DNA from 2 places in the Streptomyces sp. NPDC055140 genome. Region 1 is predicted to be linked to the other one. Evidence: riboswitches for the same ligand, from Rfam matches in the RefSeq annotation. Region 1 holds a riboswitch; the other holds the start of a gene.
The links. Region 1 has a riboswitch for cobalamin ahead of ACWFR4_RS38330 (ABC transporter substrate-binding protein). Riboswitches for the same ligand answer to the same signal wherever they lie in the genome.
Positions count from the first base shown of each region.

Region 2: it holds a riboswitch for cobalamin, as region 1 does, so the genes downstream of both, ACWFR4_RS25055 (HoxN/HupN/NixA family nickel/cobalt transporter) here and ACWFR4_RS38330 (ABC transporter substrate-binding protein) in region 1, are expected to answer to the same signal.

Region 1 covers NZ_JBSGTG010000030.1:393-8,912, forward strand. Annotated here, with positions in the region: gene trxA (thioredoxin) at 1-158, opposite strand, end outside; gene ACWFR4_RS38320 (dihydrolipoyl dehydrogenase family protein) at 286-1,710, shown strand; partial or broken gene ACWFR4_RS38325 (hypothetical protein) at 1,782-1,969, opposite strand; cobalamin riboswitch at 2,060-2,257, shown strand; gene ACWFR4_RS38330 (ABC transporter substrate-binding protein) at 2,374-3,396, shown strand; gene ACWFR4_RS38335 (FecCD family ABC transporter permease) at 3,393-4,454, shown strand; gene ACWFR4_RS38340 (ABC transporter ATP-binding protein) at 4,466-5,263, shown strand; gene ACWFR4_RS38345 (CbtB domain-containing protein) at 5,490-5,711, shown strand; gene ACWFR4_RS38350 (CbtA family protein) at 5,732-6,490, shown strand; gene ACWFR4_RS38355 (hypothetical protein) at 6,590-6,982, shown strand; gene ACWFR4_RS38360 (histidine phosphatase family protein) at 7,008-7,598, opposite strand; gene ACWFR4_RS38365 (methyltransferase) at 7,660-8,520, opposite strand, start outside.
Region 2 covers NZ_JBSGTG010000013.1:239,440-247,959, reverse strand. Annotated here, with positions in the region: gene ACWFR4_RS25065 (hypothetical protein) at 1-370, opposite strand, end outside; gene ACWFR4_RS25060 (YoaK family protein) at 462-1,175, opposite strand; gene ACWFR4_RS25055 (HoxN/HupN/NixA family nickel/cobalt transporter) at 1,218-2,312, opposite strand; cobalamin riboswitch at 2,342-2,565, opposite strand; gene ACWFR4_RS25050 (ArsR/SmtB family transcription factor) at 2,655-3,017, shown strand; gene ACWFR4_RS25045 (inorganic diphosphatase) at 3,043-3,477, opposite strand; gene ACWFR4_RS25040 (GNAT family N-acetyltransferase) at 3,631-4,119, opposite strand; gene rho (transcription termination factor Rho) at 4,180-5,340, opposite strand; gene ACWFR4_RS25030 (class I SAM-dependent methyltransferase) at 5,754-6,479, shown strand; gene ACWFR4_RS25025 (DUF4440 domain-containing protein) at 6,476-6,961, opposite strand; gene ACWFR4_RS25020 (alpha/beta hydrolase) at 7,099-8,316, opposite strand; gene ACWFR4_RS25015 (phosphatidylglycerol lysyltransferase domain-containing protein) at 8,474-8,520, shown strand, end outside.

The DNA.
Region 1 (8,520 bases):
ACCAGGTCCGGGTTGGCTTCCGCAGCCTTCTCGTAGACGGGCGCGAACTGCTTGCACGGCCCGCACCACGACGCCCAGAAATCGATCAGCACGAACCCGTTGTCCGTGACCGTCTGGTCGAAGTTCTCCTTGGTGAGCTCCACGGTGGTGCTGCTCATGATGTGCCCTCTTCCTGCTTCCTGGTTGCGGTGCTGAAGCCGCTGTTCACAACAGTCCCTGTAACGGACGTATTCCGCGCACGTACCCGTGTGGCCCTGGCGCACACCTGCGACCACACTGGTGCCCATGACGGATGAGAACACATACGACGTGGTGGTTCTGGGCGCCGGGCCGGTCGGGGAGAACGTCGCGGACCGGGCACGCGCGGCGGGCCTCAGTACCGCGGTGGTGGAGAGCGAACTGGTCGGGGGCGAGTGCTCCTACTGGGCGTGCATGCCGAGCAAGGCCCTGCTGCGCCCCGTCATCGCCCAGGCCGACGCGAGGCGCCTGCCGGGCCTGCGGGAGTCCGTGCAGGGTCCTCTGGACGCGCCCGCCGTCCTCGCTCGCCGTGATGAGTACACCTCACACTGGAAGGACGACGGCCAGGTCAGCTGGCTGGAGGCCATCGGCGCCGACCTCTACCGGGGCAAGGGCCGCCTCGCGGGCCCCCGCAGGGTCACCGTCACCGGACCCGACGGCACGGAGCACGTCCTCACCGCCCGCCACGCCGTCGCGGTCTGCACGGGCACGCGCGCCGCGCTCCCCGACCTCCCCGGCCTGGCCGACGTCGAGCCGTGGACGAGCCGCGAGGCCACCAGCGCGCAGAAGGTGCCGGGCCGCCTCGTCGTCGTGGGCGGCGGAGTCGTCGCCGCGGAGATGGCCACGGCCTGGCAGGCCCTCGGCTCGCAGGTCACGATTCTCGTACGGGGATCGGGGCTGCTGCCCCGGATGGAACCCTTCGCCGGTGAGCTGGTCATGCAGGCCCTCGTCGAGGCGGGCGCGGAGGTACGGACCGGCGTCTCCGTGAAAGGGGTCACCCGGGCGGGCGGCACCGTCGCCACCACTCTGGACGACGGTTCGACCCTGGAGTCCGACGAGATCCTCTTCGCCACGGGCCGAGCGCCCCGCACGGACGACATCGGCCTGGAGACCGTCGGCCTCGAACCCGGCTCGTGGCTCCCCGTCGACGACAGCCTCCGCGTCGAGGGCAGCACCTGGCTGTACGCGGTCGGGGACGTGAACCATCGCGCGCTCCTCACCCACCAGGGCAAGTACCAGGCCCGTATCGCGGGCGCGGCCATCGCCGCCCGCGCCCAGGGCGTCCCGCTCCTGGAGACGGACCGCTGGGGCGCCCACGCGGCGACCGCCGACCACTCCGCCGTCCCGCAGGTCGTCTTCACCGACCCCGAGGCGGGCTCGGCGGGGCTCACCCTCGCGGAGGCCGAGGCGGCGGGCCACCGCGTCCGCGCCGTCGACTACGACATCGCCTCGGTGGCGGGCGCCGGCCTGTACGGCGACGGCTACCGCGGCCGCGCCCGCATGATCGTCGACCTCGACCGCGAGATCCTCCTGGGCGTCACCTTCGTCGGTCCGGGCATCGGCGAACTCGTCCACTCGGCGACGGTCGCCGTCGCGGGCGAGGTTCCGATCGACCGCCTGTGGCACGTGGTCCCGTCGTATCCGACGGTGAGCGAGGTGTGGCTGAGGCTGCTGGAGACGTACCGTGGCTGAGGGATGTCCCTTTGTGCGTGGCTGTCCGGGCGAGACACGATGCCCCCCGCCCGGACAGTCTCACCCCGCGGTCAGGGCGCGGAGAGTTCCCCGCGGACCGTACGGGCCGCCGCGACCAGGTTCTCCAGGAAGGCGCGGGTCTCGCGCCGACCACGGGTCTCCGGCCCGCAGTCGGGGTTGACCCACAGCCGCCGGCGGGGATCGCCTCAAGTCCCTTGCGCAGCAGGGCCGCCGCCTCGTCGACGCCGGGCACGCGCGGCGGTCCGGCGCGAGCCCGCCCCCACTGCGGACAGCGTGCGAGAAGGGGCCGCGGTCTGATTTCGGGTGCCGTGGTAGCTTTCCAAGGCCAGTCGAACTCATGCCCGTCCGCCCCGTATTGCGGGAGCTTGGACAGGTATGTGTCAGGGAATCCGGTGCGAATCCGGAGCTGACGCGCAGCGGTGAGGGTGACGGGCGGGGCATCGGCCACTGGACCACACGCGGTCCGGGAAGGCGCCCCGTCCGCAGGATCCCGAGTCCGAAGACCTGCTGGCAGCCTTCGTGGGCCCCGGTCGGGGCGGCGAGGGAGACCGTGCGACCGGGCTCCGCGCATGAGCCCTCGACATCGAGGAAATCCCCGTGCCCTTCGCGTACTCCGCCACACCCCGTGGCTCCGTTCGCCTCATGCCCAGTGCCGCGCTCTGTCTCGCCGGGATACTCATCCTGGCCGCCTGCGGCAGCGGCGGATCCGCCCGCACACCCGCAGCCCGGGAGAGCGCCGCCGGCTATCCGGTCGTACTCGACAACTGCGGTACGCGGGTCGAGGTGAAAGCGGCGCCCGAGCGTGCCGTCTCTCTCGATCAGGGCTCGACCGAGATCATGCTCGCCCTCGGCCTCGGCGACCGCATGGCTGGCACGGGGACCTGGACGGACCCTGTGATGAAGGGACTTGAGAAGGAGAACGCGAAGGTCGAGCGGCTCGCCGACCGCTATCCGTCCTTCGAGAAGGTCCTGGACGTCGAACCCGACTTCGTCGCCGCCTCGTTCGGCGCCACGCTGAGCAAGGGCGGAGTGGCGCCACGCGACCAGTTCGGGAAACTGGGCGTACCGGCGTACCTCTCGCCCTCCGACTGCGTCGGCAAGGACAGCAGCGGCGGCGGCGACGGCGCCCGCACCATGACCCTCGGCATGCAGAGCGTCTACGGCGAAGTCCGCGACCTCGCCGCGGTCTTCGATGTGCGGGAGCGGGGCGAACGGCTCGTCTCCGCGCTCAAGGCCCGGGTGAAGAAGGCCACCGGCGGCATCGACGCCTCCCGGACGACCCTCCTGTACTGGTTCGCCAACTCCGACTCCCCCTACATGGCGGGCTGTTGCGGAGCTCCCGGCGTCATCACCCGAGAGGTGGGGGCGAAGAACGTCTTCGACGACACCCGCGACGAATGGCCCCAGATCAACTGGGAAACGGTCGCCGACCGGGACCCGGACGTCCTCGTCATCGGCGATCTCACGCGCCGCTCGCAGACCGCCGAATCCGCCGCCAAGAAGATCGAGTTCCTTGAGTCCAACGCCGTGACCAAGAACATGACCGCGGTGAAGAAGAAGCGGTATGTGCTGCTCAGCGGGCAGGCCATGAACCCGACCATCCGTACCGTGGAAGGCGTGGAGCAAGTCGCCACGAAACTGCGGGCGTTCGGCCTCGCCGGATGAGCGTGGAAGCGACGCCGTCCCCGGCCATCGGGAGGCGGCTTCATGCGGTGTGCGGTGTGCTCGCCTGGCCGGCGGGCTTCGCGGTGCTCCTCGCCTCCGTGGCCCTGGCCATCACCATCGGCCCGGCCGACATCGGGATGACCGATGTCTGGTCGGCCGTGGCCGCCCACCTCGGCCTTGGCGAAGCGGAGTTGACCCCCATCCGCGACGGCATCGTGTGGAACCTGCGGCTGCCGCGCACCCTGTTGGCCGCGGTGTGCGGCGCGGGGCTCGCGGTGTGCGGCGCCGTGATGCAGTCGCTGCTGCGCAACCCGCTCGCTGACCCCTTCGTCCTCGGCGTCTCCTCCGGCGCCTCGACCGGCGCGGTCCTGGTCGTCGTACTCGGCGTCGGCGGCGGTGCCCTGTCGGTCTCGGGCGGCGCCTTCCTGGGCGCGGTCGTGTCCTTCGCGCTCGTACTGGCGCTCAGCCAGGCACTCGGCGGCTCCACCGACCGTGTGGTGCTGTCCGGGGTGGCCGCCATGCAGCTGTTCTCCGCACTCACCTCCGTCGTCGTCCTGACCGCGGCGGATGCCGAGACGACCCGCGGTGTCCTGTTCTGGCTGCTCGGCTCGCTCAGCGGGGCGGGCTGGACCGATGTCCGTATGTGCCTGGCGCTGCTCGTGGCGGCGTTCGTGATCTGCGTCGCACACGCCCGTACGCTCGACGCGTTCGCGTTCGGGCAGGACGCCGCCGCGTCGCTCGGCGTGAACGTGGCCCGCACCCGCCTGGTCCTGCTGTGCACGACCGCCCTGCTCACGGCGGCGCTGGTCAGCTCGGCCGGCGCGATCGGCTTCGTCGGCCTCGTGCTGCCGCATGCGGCGCGGGCCCTGGCCGGTCCGGGCCACGCCCGGCTGCTGCCGGTTACGGCCCTGGCAGGCGCGGTCTTCCTCGTGTGGGTGGACACGCTCGCCCGCACCGTCCTCGACCCGCAGGAAGTGCCGGTCGGCGTGGTGACCTCGCTGATCGGCGTACCGGCCTTCGTCCTCGTCCTGTACCGCACCCGGAGCCTGCGCCGATGACCGTTCCGACGATGCGCACAACCACCGACGACGGGCTGCGGGCCGACCGCGTCCGCCGCGAAACCGGCGGACACCTCATCCTGGACGGCGTGAGCGTGCACCCCGAGCCCGGAGGCATCACGGGCCTCATCGGACCCAACGGCTCGGGCAAGACGACTCTCCTGCGCCTGCTCGCGGGCATCCTCACCCCTCAGGCCGGAGTGGTGACCCTGGACGGCTCACCGCTGAGCACCGTCGGCCGCAGGGACTTCGCGCGCCGCGTCGCCGTGGTCGAGCAACAGGCCGACACGCAGGTCGAGTTGACGGTCGATGACGTCGTACGTCTGGGCCGCATCCCGCACCGCAGGGCATGGATGCCACCATCGGCGCAGGACGAGGAGGCCGTACGTTCCGCGCTCGCCCGCACCGATCTGACCGACCGGGCGCACCGGCACTGGCACACCCTCTCCGGCGGTGAGCGCCAGCGCGTCCAGATCGCCCGCGCCCTCGCGCAGCGGCCACGCGAACTCCTCCTGGACGAACCGACCAACCACCTCGACATCCAGCACCAGTTGGACCTCCTCGACCTGCTCGCAGAACTCCGGCTCACCAGCGTCATCGCCCTGCACGACCTCAACCTGGCCGCGATGTACTGCGACCAGCTCGTCGTGCTCCGGCAGGGGCGTGTGATCACGGCCGGCGCCCCCTGTGACGTACTCACCGAAGAGCTCATAGCGCGGGTCTACGGAGTGCGCGCGACCGTTTTCCCGGCCGCCGAGCCGGGGGAGCGCCCGTACATACGGTTCCTGAGGACGTCAGCCTCCTCATGACCAAGATCACTGCGGATGGCCCGGTCTTGGCCCTGCGCCCCTTACGCGGTACGGTCTGACCGATATTGACGACGGCAACGCGGAAGCCGGTGGGAATCCGGCACGGTCGCGCCACTGTGAGACGAGCCACTCGCCCGGACGGGCGGGGACCTCGCGAGTCAGACCCGCAGCTGTCGTACTTGTGCACCACCGAGATGGGACGCGAACTCCCAGAGGAGGTCCTGCCATGGCGCAGACCGTCGCTCAGCCGACAGCCACCACCCCCGTTCTTCCCGCAGCGCTGCCCCTGAAGGCGATTGCCCCTTGGGCGGCCTTCTTCGGCATCCTGATGCTGGTCCTGCTCTACTTCGTCGGCGCCGAACAGGGCGCCACCGCCGTCGTCTCCGGCGAGAGCGTTCATGAATGGGTGCACGACGCCCGCCACCTGCTCGGCTTCCCCTGCCACTGACGAGGGACGCCGCAAAGCTCATGAACTCCGCAACAGTGAGAAACCTCCTCGTACGGGGCATGCTCGCCGGCCTGGGTGCCGGTCTGCTCGCCCTGGTCGTCGCCTACCTCCTCGGCGAACCCAGCGTCGACAGTGCCATCGGCTACGAGGAGGCCCACGCACCCGCGCACCACCACGAGGTCGAACTCGTCAGCCGCAGCCTGCAGTCCACCGCCGGCCTCGCCACCGGCATCCTGCTCTACGGCGTCGCCTTCGGCGGCATAGCCGCCCTCGCGTACTGCTTCGCGCTCGGCCGCGTCGGCCGCTTCACCCCGCGCGCCACGGCTCTCCTGCTCTCCTGCACGGCCCTGCTCGCCGTGTACGTCGTGCCGTTCCTGAAGTACCCCGCCAACCCGCCGTCCGTCGGCGATCCCGGCACCATCAGCAAGCGCACGACGCTGTACTTCCTGATGATGCTGCTCAGCGTGCTCCTCGCCGTCGCCGCGGTGATCGTCGGGAAACGGCTCGATCCCCGCCTGGGCACCTGGTACGCCACCGTGGCAGCGGTCGCGTTCTTCGTCCTCGCGATCGGGCTCGCGTACGCGTTCCTGCCGACCATCAACGAGGTACCGAAGGACTTCCCCGCAGCGCTGCTGTGGCGCTTCCGCACCTCGGCCCTCGCCATCCAGCTCACTCTGTGGACCGGATTCGGCCTGATCTTCGGCGAGTTGGCGCAGCGTCAGCTGGCTCCGCGCACCGAGGCGGCCCCGGCCGGCCAGGCAACTCCCGTACCCCACTGAGAGAACCGCGCCACAAGACCCAGGCAGGCGATCAAGCGCAGAGGGCCGCCGGAACCATCCGGCCGGCCCTCTTGCCTTCTTCCGAGGGCGGAGACCCGCGTGGCCAGACACCCCCAACCGCGCCACATCACACTCGGCGGCCGCGAGGCGGTCGCGCTGAGCCTGGAGGAGTACGAGCAACTGATCGCCAGCAGACGGCAGATCGGCGGTCAGAGTGCCCGTGTACGCGTCCTGGCGCAGCGGGCGAAGGAGAGCGAGGAGGTGCTGAGGGAGATCGAGGCACTGGTCGGCTGCCCGTCGCACGGCTGCCACGGCCTGCCGGACCGAAGGGCGAGCGAGGGTCGGGGCGGCGAGGCGGGCGAACCCGCGGGAGCGGCGGACGGCGACTGTCTGCGGTGTGCTCTCGCGGCACTGCTCCTTCGCCATCGGGAGTCAACGGGCAGTCCACCGGGGGTGGTTGGCGAAGAATGCTGCTCACCGTCGAGCCAGTAGGGACGGAGTCACGGGCTACTACGGGTCAGCCCCCGGCGCCGTCCTCCGACGGGCCCAGCGCTCGCCCGAGCCGAAGGTTCCAGCGTCCGGAGCGTCCGCTGACATCGGTTGCCGTCAGGGGCGGTACGTCGAGCCGCCAGAACGCCGACCCGGGCGCGTCGAGGATCTTGACGGCCATCGCCCGCACAACCTCCGGCTCCACCACGGCGAGCGTCCGTCCGTCGAACTCCGCCGATGCCTCCAGCCAGCGCGCGACCCGTTCGCACAGGGCACGTACGGACTCCCCGCCGTGCGGCGCGGCGCCGAGGTCGGAAAGCCAGAGCGCGATGCCGGCCGGGTCCTCGGCGCTCACCGCGTCGAGTGTCAGGCCCCGCCAACGGCCCACGTCGAGCCCGGCCAGCTCCGGCGTCTCGACGGCATCAAGGCAGAGGGCCTTCGCCGTCTCCCGGCAGCGCACGGTGGGGGACACCAACAGCCGGTCGGCCGGGGGAACAGCACCGGCCGCCGCCCGCGCACGTGCCGCGGCGCTCGCGTCGAGCGAGCACCCGTCGTCGAACCGGGCCTCCCGCAGAGCCCGGCTCGTGGCGGCAGAGATCAAGGTGACGCGGCTGGTCACGGGTTGAGCCCCCTCCTAGCTGTGTGCCCACGCGTCCACCCCCTCGTGGCGCGCGGCGCGCCTACGAACGCGTCTCGCGTTCCTTCTTGACGGCGCGCAGGACCACGAACTTCGGGTCGCTGGCGATGAGTTCACTGTTGCCGAACAGGCGTCGCAGCTTCACGTGGTAGCCGAGGTGGCGGTTGCCGATGACCCACAGCTCACCGCCCGGACGCAGCGCGTCCCGCGCGTCGGAGAACATGCGCATGGCCGTGGCGGCGGTCGTCGCCTGGTGCGAGTGGAACGGCGGATTGTTGAGGACGAGGTCCGCACTGCCCGCGGGCAGCTCCGCGAGACCGTCGCCCACGAGGAACTCCGCCCTCGCCTCGGGGTGTTCAGAGGGATCGATGTTCGCCCGGTAGGTCGCCTCGGCCGACGCCACCGCCTGGAACGACTCGTCCGTGAACACGATCTCCGCGCGCGGGTTCTCCAGCGCCATGGCCGTGCCGACGACGCCGTTGCCGCAGCCCAGGTCCACCACGCGCTCGGCGCCCTCGCTGCGGGGCAGGTGCTGGAGCAGGAACCGGGTGCCGATGTCGAGGCGCTCGGCGCAGAACACACCGGCGTGGTTGGTGACGGTCCGGCCCGACACGGGGCCGACCCCGTCGGGCAGAGCGTATGTGTGCGGCCACGGGTTCCGCGGCCGCACGAGCGCCGGGTACGGCGTCGTGAAGATGAGCCGCGCCTTCTTCTCGGCGAGGGACGTGCGCGTCGGGCCGATGATCCGCTCGAACAGCTTCAGCGTCGAGGTGTGGATCTCCTTGACCATGCCGGTCCCGATCACCACGGTGTCGTCGTGGACGCCGGGCGCGATGCGGTGCAGCTGGTCCTCGAGGAGCGCCAGGCTCTTGGGGACGTGTACGAGCAGCACGTCCACGCGCTC
Region 2 (8,520 bases), on a different contig from region 1:
CGGCGCAGTAGACCGTGATCTCGGCGGTGGATGAGGCCCCCACCGTCGTGGACGGCGAGAGGCGTGCCTCCGCGTAGGAGTCGCCGTTCGCCGAGCCCCGGTCGCGGGTTCCGTCCGCCGAGCCCCGGTCGAGGGTCCCGCCGTCCGACGAGCCCCGGTTGCGGGTCCCGTCGTCCGAGCCCCGGTCGAGAGGCCCGTCGTCGGAGGGGCTCAAGGGGTTGGTCCGGCCCACCGAGTCGACCCGGCCGGCCTCGTCGGGTGCGGTCATCGAGGCGGGCGCTGCGACGGGGTGCTGTGCGGCTGCGGTCCCGGGCGCGAGCGCGGTGAGGCAGGCGGTCGTCGTGATGACGGTGGCTATCGGGCAGAACATGAGGCGTCTCCGGTCCCTGTGCCGCAGCGGCAGAGGGAGCTGCGGTCCTGGTCAGGACGCTAGTGAGCCCGGGCGTGCGGCGCCCGCAGGGTTAGGCCGATCGGATGCCGTCCGCGTCGGCGGCCGGCTCGCGATATCCGGCCGCGGCGGCCGCCACGAGCAGGGTGCCGACGAGGAGCGGCCAGCCCAGACCGTGGTGCAGCACGAGCAGCGCGCCGAGCGCGGCGCCCGCGAGCATCGCCACCACGGAGACGATCCGCCGCCCCGCCCGCGGATCGCTCCCGCCCGCGAGCGAGGACTCCGAGGCGAGCCCGGTCAGCGTCATGGTGAGGACCGTCGTGGTCATCTCCGGGACCGCGAGTTTGCGCACGGTCGCGTTGCGCAGCCCCATCGCCCATGCGAGGACGGCGATGAGCGCGTACGTCGCCTCGCCCGGCCACGCGAAGGCGACGGCCGTCGCCACGGCGAGCAGGACCGCCTCGGTGACGAACACCGACCGCACCCAGGTCTCCCGTGCCCGCCCGGCGAACACTCCGGTCAGCCGCCCGGCGCACACGGCCCCCGCGAGGAACGCGCCGAGGGAGGTGAGTGACCCGAGGACGGAGAACCCGGGAGCGCCCGCGGCGGCGAAGCCGATGATGACGACGTTGCCGGTCATGTTCGCCGCGAAGACGCGGCCGAGGCCCAGATAGCTGACCGCGTCGACGAAGCCGCTCACGACCGTGAGGACCGTGAGGGCCGCGGGAAGGGCGGACCTGCGTGGCACGGGCGCGGGCGCCGCTGGTGGAACGCTGGCTTCACTCACCCGCACGACCTTACGGAGTCCCGGTCCCGGCGGCCCGCCGGATCAGGTCCGCACGGCCCACCGTTCCTCGACCTTCGCGAGCCGCCAGTACCCGATGGCAGCCGCCCAGACGACGACGAACAGGCCCACGATGATGAACCCGACGTTGTCCAGGTCGAGCCCCGCTATCCAGCCGGTCACCGAGTCTCGCAGGTCGAGCTTGTCGTGCAGGACGCCCACGAGCTCGATGGTGCCGATCAGGAACGCGACAGCGATCGAGAGGCCGGTGATGGCGAGGTTGTAGAACACCTTGCGCACGGGGTTCGAGAACGCCCACTGGTACGCGAAGTTCATGAACGTCCCGTCCAGGGTGTCGAACAGGCTCATTCCGGCGGCGAACAGAAGCGGCAGGCACAGGATCGCGTACCAGGGCAGTCCGGCCGCCGCGCCGCTGCCCGCCATCACCATCAGCGTGACCTCGGTCGCCGTGTCGAAGCCGAGGCCGAAGAGAAAGCCGAGCGGGTACATCTGGCCCGGCCGGGTGATGGACTTGGTGAACCGGCCGAGGATCCGGTTCATGAACCCCCGGGAATCCAGGTGCTGTTCGAGCTCCGCCTCGTCGTACGAGCCCGCGCGCATAGCCCGGAACACCCGCAGGATCCCCACCAGGGCGACGAGGTTGAGCGCCGCGATGAGGTAGAGGAAGGACCCGGAGATGGTGGTGCCCATGACGCCGAGCGTCTGATGGGTGGCGGAGCCCTCGTTCATGATCCGCCCGGCGAGCTGGGTGCCCCCGGCGATCAGCGCGGCGAGCACGACCACCACGCTGGAGTGGCCGAGCGCGAACCAGAACCCCACCGACACCGGGCGCTTGCCGTCGGCCATCAGCTTGCGGGTCGTGTTGTCGATCGCGGCGATGTGGTCCGCGTCGAACGCGTGCCGCATGCCCAGGGTGTACGCGGTGACGCCGAGGCCGATGCCGAAGGCCTTCGACCCCACCTCGTAGTGCGCCGGGACGACGAGCAGGAACAGCACGCCGAACGCGACGACATGGAGTGCGGCTATCACCGCCAGGAGCCCGGCGGTGCGGACGGTGTCCTCGCGCCGCCAGTGGAACGCGTCGCGTCCGGTTTCCGGGGACTTCACGGACAGGGTCATGCGGTCACGCTCCAACACCTCGTGGAATCACTTCGTGAGATGCCGTGGCCGGTCTCCTGGCTGACGGGTGTCCGCGTCCGCCCCTGCCTTCCCAGCTGCGCGCGGCGGCCAGTGGCGTGGTGGGGCGAGGCGTCCCGAGTCGTCTCGTTGCCGAGGGACCCGGGGCCCGATCACAGTGGCGAGGGCCGCTTCGGTCTGGGTCCTTTGAGGGACCGTCACCGAATTCCCGAGCACCACGGCCCGCCCACAGTAGAGGCCGGTCGGCGACGCCTGCAAGGCTGCACAGCTGCGTAGGTGTGCGCGGGTATTCAAGATCACATCGGCGGCTGCGAGGATGGGGCCATGCATCTCGTCCCTGCCGAGCGCGCCGGCCGCCGCACGATCGACGGCCACCGGGTCTGCGAGGCCATCGCCGCCATCGGTGAGCCAGGACATGTCCGCGCCTGGGCCGACCGGTTCTCCCTGCTCGCCGATCCCCGGCGCCTCGCGCTGCTGCTCGCGCTGTACCGGGCGGGGCCGCTGGCCGTGTCGGATCTCGCCGTGGCCACGGGCATGAACGACCCGGCGGTCTCGCAGGCGCTGCGGCTGCTGCGCGCGGCCGGTGTGGTCGAGGGGGAGAAGGAGGGCAGGATCGTGCGCTACCGCGTCGTCGACGCGGCGACCGCGGACCTGCTCGAGCACTGCGCGACGGACGGCGCGCACTGACACGTGCGCGCCGTCGTGGCCGGTTTCAGTCCCGTCGGGCGGCGGCCCGGCGGCGCGCGGCGGCGATCTCCGCGTATGTGAGGTCGCGGCCCTCCCAGTGCGAGCCCTCGACGGACTTGCCGGGCTCCAGGTCCTTGTAGACCTCGAAGAAGTGCGTGATCTCCAGACGGTCGAACTCGGGGATGTCCTCGATGTCCCGCAAAGCCGCATGGCGCGGATCGTGCGCGGGCACACACAGGACCTTCTCGTCCATGCCCTTCTCGTCCCGCATCACGAACATGCCGATCGCTCGGCATTCGACGGTGCAGCCGGGGAACGTCGGATCGCCCACCAGGACGAGCGCGTCGAGCGGATCGCCGTCGCGCCCGAGGGTGCCGACGATGTATCCGTAGTCCGCCGGGTACTGGGTGGAGGTGAACAGCATCCGGTCGAGCCTTATCCGGCCGACGGAATGGTCCATCTCGTACTTGTTGCGGGAGCCTTGGGGGATCTCCACGGTGACGTCGAACGCGTGGACCGCGTCGGTGCCGTGGGCTGCGTCGGTGTGTCGGACCTCGTTGTCCAAGCCGGCCTCCTCGTCCACCCCGAGTGTGCGCCCGGGAGTGCGAGCGCGTCAGCCGATCGGGAACTCCAATTCGGGCCTGTCCCACATCACGGCGGGTGGATCGGCGGCTGCGGTGCCGGTGCGGACGGCTCCCGTGCTGTGGTAGAAGCCCTCGGCGGGCGGGTGCGAAACCACGCGGACCGAGGTCAGTCCGGCGGCGCGCGCCTCGTCCTTCATATGGGCGACGAGCAGCCGCCCGATGCCGAGCCCCTGCGCCGCGTCGGCGACGAACATCAGGTCGAGCTCCGGCGGCACGAGCGTGAGCGCGTAGAACCCGAGCACCAGGTCGTCGGCGCCGACTGCGACGAAGACGCGATGAGCTTCGATGTAGTCGGGGCCCACCCGGTAGCCGGCCACCATCGACGCGTACGGGGCCTCGTAGGCGCGGGACGTACGGACGAGCCTGGTCAGCCGCTTGGCGTCGCGGGCGGTCGCCCTGCGCACCCGGACCGTCCCGCCGCCCCCCGTGCTTCCCGGGGCTGTAATGCTCGAAGTCATAGTGAGAGTATTACGCATCCTGCCGCGCCGATCGACCCGGGACCTTGTACGGAGGCCGTCTCACGCGGTGGGAACGGTGGACTGCACCTGCCGCAGGAACGTCGCGTTGTCCGGTGTCTGCCGGATCCGCTCGACGAGCGTCTCGAGCCCGGCGTGCCCGTCCCGCGACTGAAGCGCGCGCCGCAGACCGCGTACGACCGCCAACTCGGCCTCGGGCAGCAGGAGTTCCTCGCGGCGCGTGCCGGACTGGGTGAGGTCGACGGCGGGGTGGATCCGGCGCTCGGCCAGGGTGCGGTCGAGGCGGATCTCCATGTTGCCCGTGCTCTTGAGCTCCTCGAAGAAGTAGTCGTCGGCGCGGGAGCCGGTGTCGACGAGCGCGGTGGCGAGGATGGTGAGCGAGCCGCCCTCCTCGGCGAGCCTCGCCGCTCCGAAGAACCGCTTGGGCCCGATCAGCGCGGAGGCGTCGACACCGCCGCTGAGCGTACGGCCGCCGGACGAGGCCGTGTTGTTGTGGGCGCGGCACAGGCGCGTCAGGGAGTCGAGGAGGATGACGACGTCCCGGCCGTCCTCGACGAGCCGCTTGGCACGCTCGACGGCCAGTTCGGCCAGCGCGATATGCGCCTTCGCGGGCTGGTCGAAGGTCGAGGCGAAGACCTCGCCGCGCACCGAGCGCCGCATGTCGGTGACCTCCTCCGGCCGTTCGTCGAGGAGCACCACCATCAGATGGGCCTCGGGGTGGTTCGTGGCGACGGACGCGGCGAGCTGCTGGAGCAGCACCGTCTTGCCGGTCTTGGGCGGCGCCACGATCAGCCCGCGCTGCCCCTTGCCGATGGGAGTGAACAGGTCGACGACGCGGGGCGTCACGCCGCCCTTCGCGGTTTCGAGACGCAGCTGCTGCCGCGGGTGCAGGGGAGTGAGGTCACCGAACCGGGGCCGCCCGCGCAGCTCCTGGACGGGGCGCCCGTTGACGCGCTCGACCTCGGCGAGGGCGCGCGGCCTGCCGCACGTCCCCTGGATCAAGTCGCCCTTGCGCAGGCCGAGTCGGCGGATCAGGGCGGCCGGCACCTGCACGTCGTGCGATGTCGGCAGGAGGTCGGCGAGGCGCAGGAACCCGGGCCCGTTGCCCGAGGTGTCGAGGACGCCCGCGGCCTGGACCGCGACCTCCTTCGGCTGCGTCGTGAACGCCTTTGTGGTGGTGGGGGGTTCGAGTGTGGTGGTCATCGGAATCGGTCCTTTCGCGGACGTTCGTACGAGAGCATGAGTGAGGTGGGATCCGGCGGGAGCGGGGCGGTGACTGCACGCCCCGCGAGGCGGGCGGGCGAAGAAGCCCGTGAAGAGCCCTGAGAAGCCTGTGGCCGGGGAGAAGCGATGCGGGGTACGGCGCGTCGGCGCCGCCTGGCGCATCGCTGACATCGATTCGACGAATCCCGCTGTCGCGGCGATTTCGGAGAGGGAGACTGGCACCGGCGCCGAAGAGGCGGCTAGCACACGTGCCAATCGCACTGTAACACCATGGGGGCGCCGTCCCGCAAGGGCTCACGTCACGGGCCGCCGTTCTCAGCCGCCCCTTCACCCCTGCTCGCCCCCTTGAGCAAAGCCTCCGTGACGCCGGGCGCGGCCTATGCTGAGCCCCGATGTTCGCACCTGAAGGGCCCACAGTCCGGGAGCTCGCCGTCCAGGCGCTGTCCTCCGTCGAGCACGGCTACGACCTGCTCGCCCCCAAGTTCGACCGCACGCCGTTCCGTACGCCCCGGTCGGTCCTCGCACCCGTGACCCGTGCCCTGCGCGGCATGGGCCCCTTCGAGCGCGGACTCGACCTGTGCTGCGGGACCGGCGCGGGGTTCGGCGTGCTGGCGCAGGTGTGTCGCGAGCGGCCCGTCGGGGTCGACATCAGCGCGGGCATGCTCACGGCGGGCCGCACGGCCCACGGGAGCGGCGCGGACCTGGTGCGCGGCGACGCCCTCGCGCTGCCCTTCGGCCCGGCCTTCGACCTGGTCGTCAGCTTCGGGGCGTTCGGCCACTTCCTGCCGCGGCAGCGGCCCGCCCTGTTCGCCCAGGTCCACTCCGTGCTGCGGCCGGGCGGACGCTTCGCGTTCCCGGTGCCGGCTCCCGCGCGGCCCGGCTCCCGCGGCTACTGGTCGATGCTGGCCTTCGACGGCGTGATGCGGGTCCGCAACGCGCTGTGGCGGCCGTCATTCGTCATGTACTACCGCGGCTTCCGCCTCGGCGACGTACGGAGCGAGCTGGTCAGGGCCGGTTTCGACGTGGAGCTGCGGGCGCTGCCCGAACTCGGCGAGCGCTCCGACGGCAGCCCCAGGTGCCGCCTCCTGGTGGCCAAGAAGGCCGGCCCGCCGCGCTAGACGGCGGTCTCGGGCGCCCCGCCCGCCTGCCGTACGTCCTCGTGGAGATGCACGATCAACCAGCGGCCGACCGTGGGGTCCTTGCGCAGGACCGCCGTGTTCCGCAGCAGCTCGGGACGGAGCGGGGTGCCGTCCGGGCCGGGCGCGTACGCGACGCGCAGCCAGTAGCGCAGGACCGCCGTGTCACCGAAGACGTCGACGACCGGGTCGTACGGGCGAAGCCCGCTCCCCACGGGCCCGTCTCCGGACTCGGGCCGCTCGTCCCGCACCCGGTCCAGGTCCGGCTTGCCGAGCAGCAGCGGCTCGGCGGCCGGGTCCCAGATCGTCGCCTCCGGGTCGAGCCGGGCGTCGATCTGGGCGCGGTCCCCGGTGGCGTACGCCTCGTACATGCCGGTCACGACGGACCAGACGGCGGCCACGTCGCCGGGCGCCGCGCCCGGCCTGGCCAGTGCGGGGCGGGCGGACACGGCGGACTCGGGCATGAGGGCTGCTCCTGGTCGGACGGGGGAGGCGCGCCGGGGCGGCGCCGATGCCAGGCCACCGTAACGGGTCGTCGGTGACGGGCGATCCGTCGGGCTGAAGCGAGGCCCGGGCAGGCGGGACACCGACGCAGGCGCGGCTACGGGTGTGGCCGGTTCGCGGCCTGTGTCGTGGGCCGGCGGTGCACGGTGTCCTGCGGGAACGTCAGCTGGCCGCTCATCCACCGCATGGCCGGAGCGATCTCCCGCTGCCATGTCGTGAAGTGGTGGCTGCCACGCGGCAGGATGATCTGGGCCGCCGTCATGGGCGGCTTCACCGCGTGCAGGAACTTCATCGTGTCGCCGTAGTCCTTCTCCCCCGACCTGCTGCTGGCGGCCAGGACGGACACGCGCGGCACGGGCAGGTGCTCCAGACGCCAGATGAGGTCGTGCTCGCGCTGCCGCTGCTCGGCGCCGGGACCCGAGCCGAAGAGGCTGCCGGTGGTCAGGTCGTCGCCGATCCTGTAGTCCGCCGACAGTGCCGCCGCCGAGGTGTACACGCCGGGGTGGCGCAGGGTGAGCTGGAGCGCGCACGTGCCGCCCGACGAATAGCCGAGAGCGCCCCACGCGCTGGGGTCGTGACCCACGCGGTACGACCGCTTGAGCGCCTCCGGCAGATCCTTCGTGAAGAACGTCTCGGCCTGCGGGCCGCCCGGCACGTTCACGCACTCCGTGTCACGGGGCGGCGCGATCGTCGGGCGCACCATCACGATCACCGTCGGCTGGATCTTGTCCGCTCTCAGCAGCCGGTCGGCGGTCTGCGGGACCTGGAGGTACTGGGCGAGGTTCATGATGCCGCCCGGGTAGCCGCTGATCGCGACGATCACGGGGAAGCGCTGGCGGTGGAACTGCTTCTGGAAGTACTGCGGCGGCAGATACACGAACGCCGGGTTCACGGCCCTGCTGCGCCGTCCGACGATCTTGACCGACTCCACCCGGCCGACCTGCGCCGCGGGCCCGCGCGGAATGCCCTTCACCCGATCGAGGCCCTGCGGCCCGGCGGGCTGCACCAGACCGCCGCGCACCGCGCCGACCGTGGAGTAGACGCCGGACCGGCCGAGCGCCGTGACCTCGGCGGGCGCCTTGTCGACATGGCCGAGCAGCTCGTCCCACGAGCCGTAGAACTCGAAGTTCGTGTTCACGGCGACGGCGAACGCGGTGAGGATCGTGAGCTGGGTCGCGCCGATCACGCCGAGGCGGCCGAGCACGGCCACGGGCCCGCGCCGGGCGAGCCGTGGCCACACCCAGACCGCAAGCCCCACACACACCAGGGCGGCCAGCACCGTCGCGTACTCGAGTGCCCGGCTCGTCAGGCCCATGTCTTCCTCAACTTTCAGCCGTCATCTGCGCTGTTCGGCAGTTTTCACCGGGAAAGAGGCGCGATGACCGAGGAAGGTTTGCCGGCCACCACGTTCTTACCGTGCTCCTGTGTCGCTCTTACTCCAGCGAGGTGGAGCACTCCTACGCTCGGTCACTGTGAAACAACGCCCCGCCGCCGTGGCAGGTCACACGTGCCTGATCAT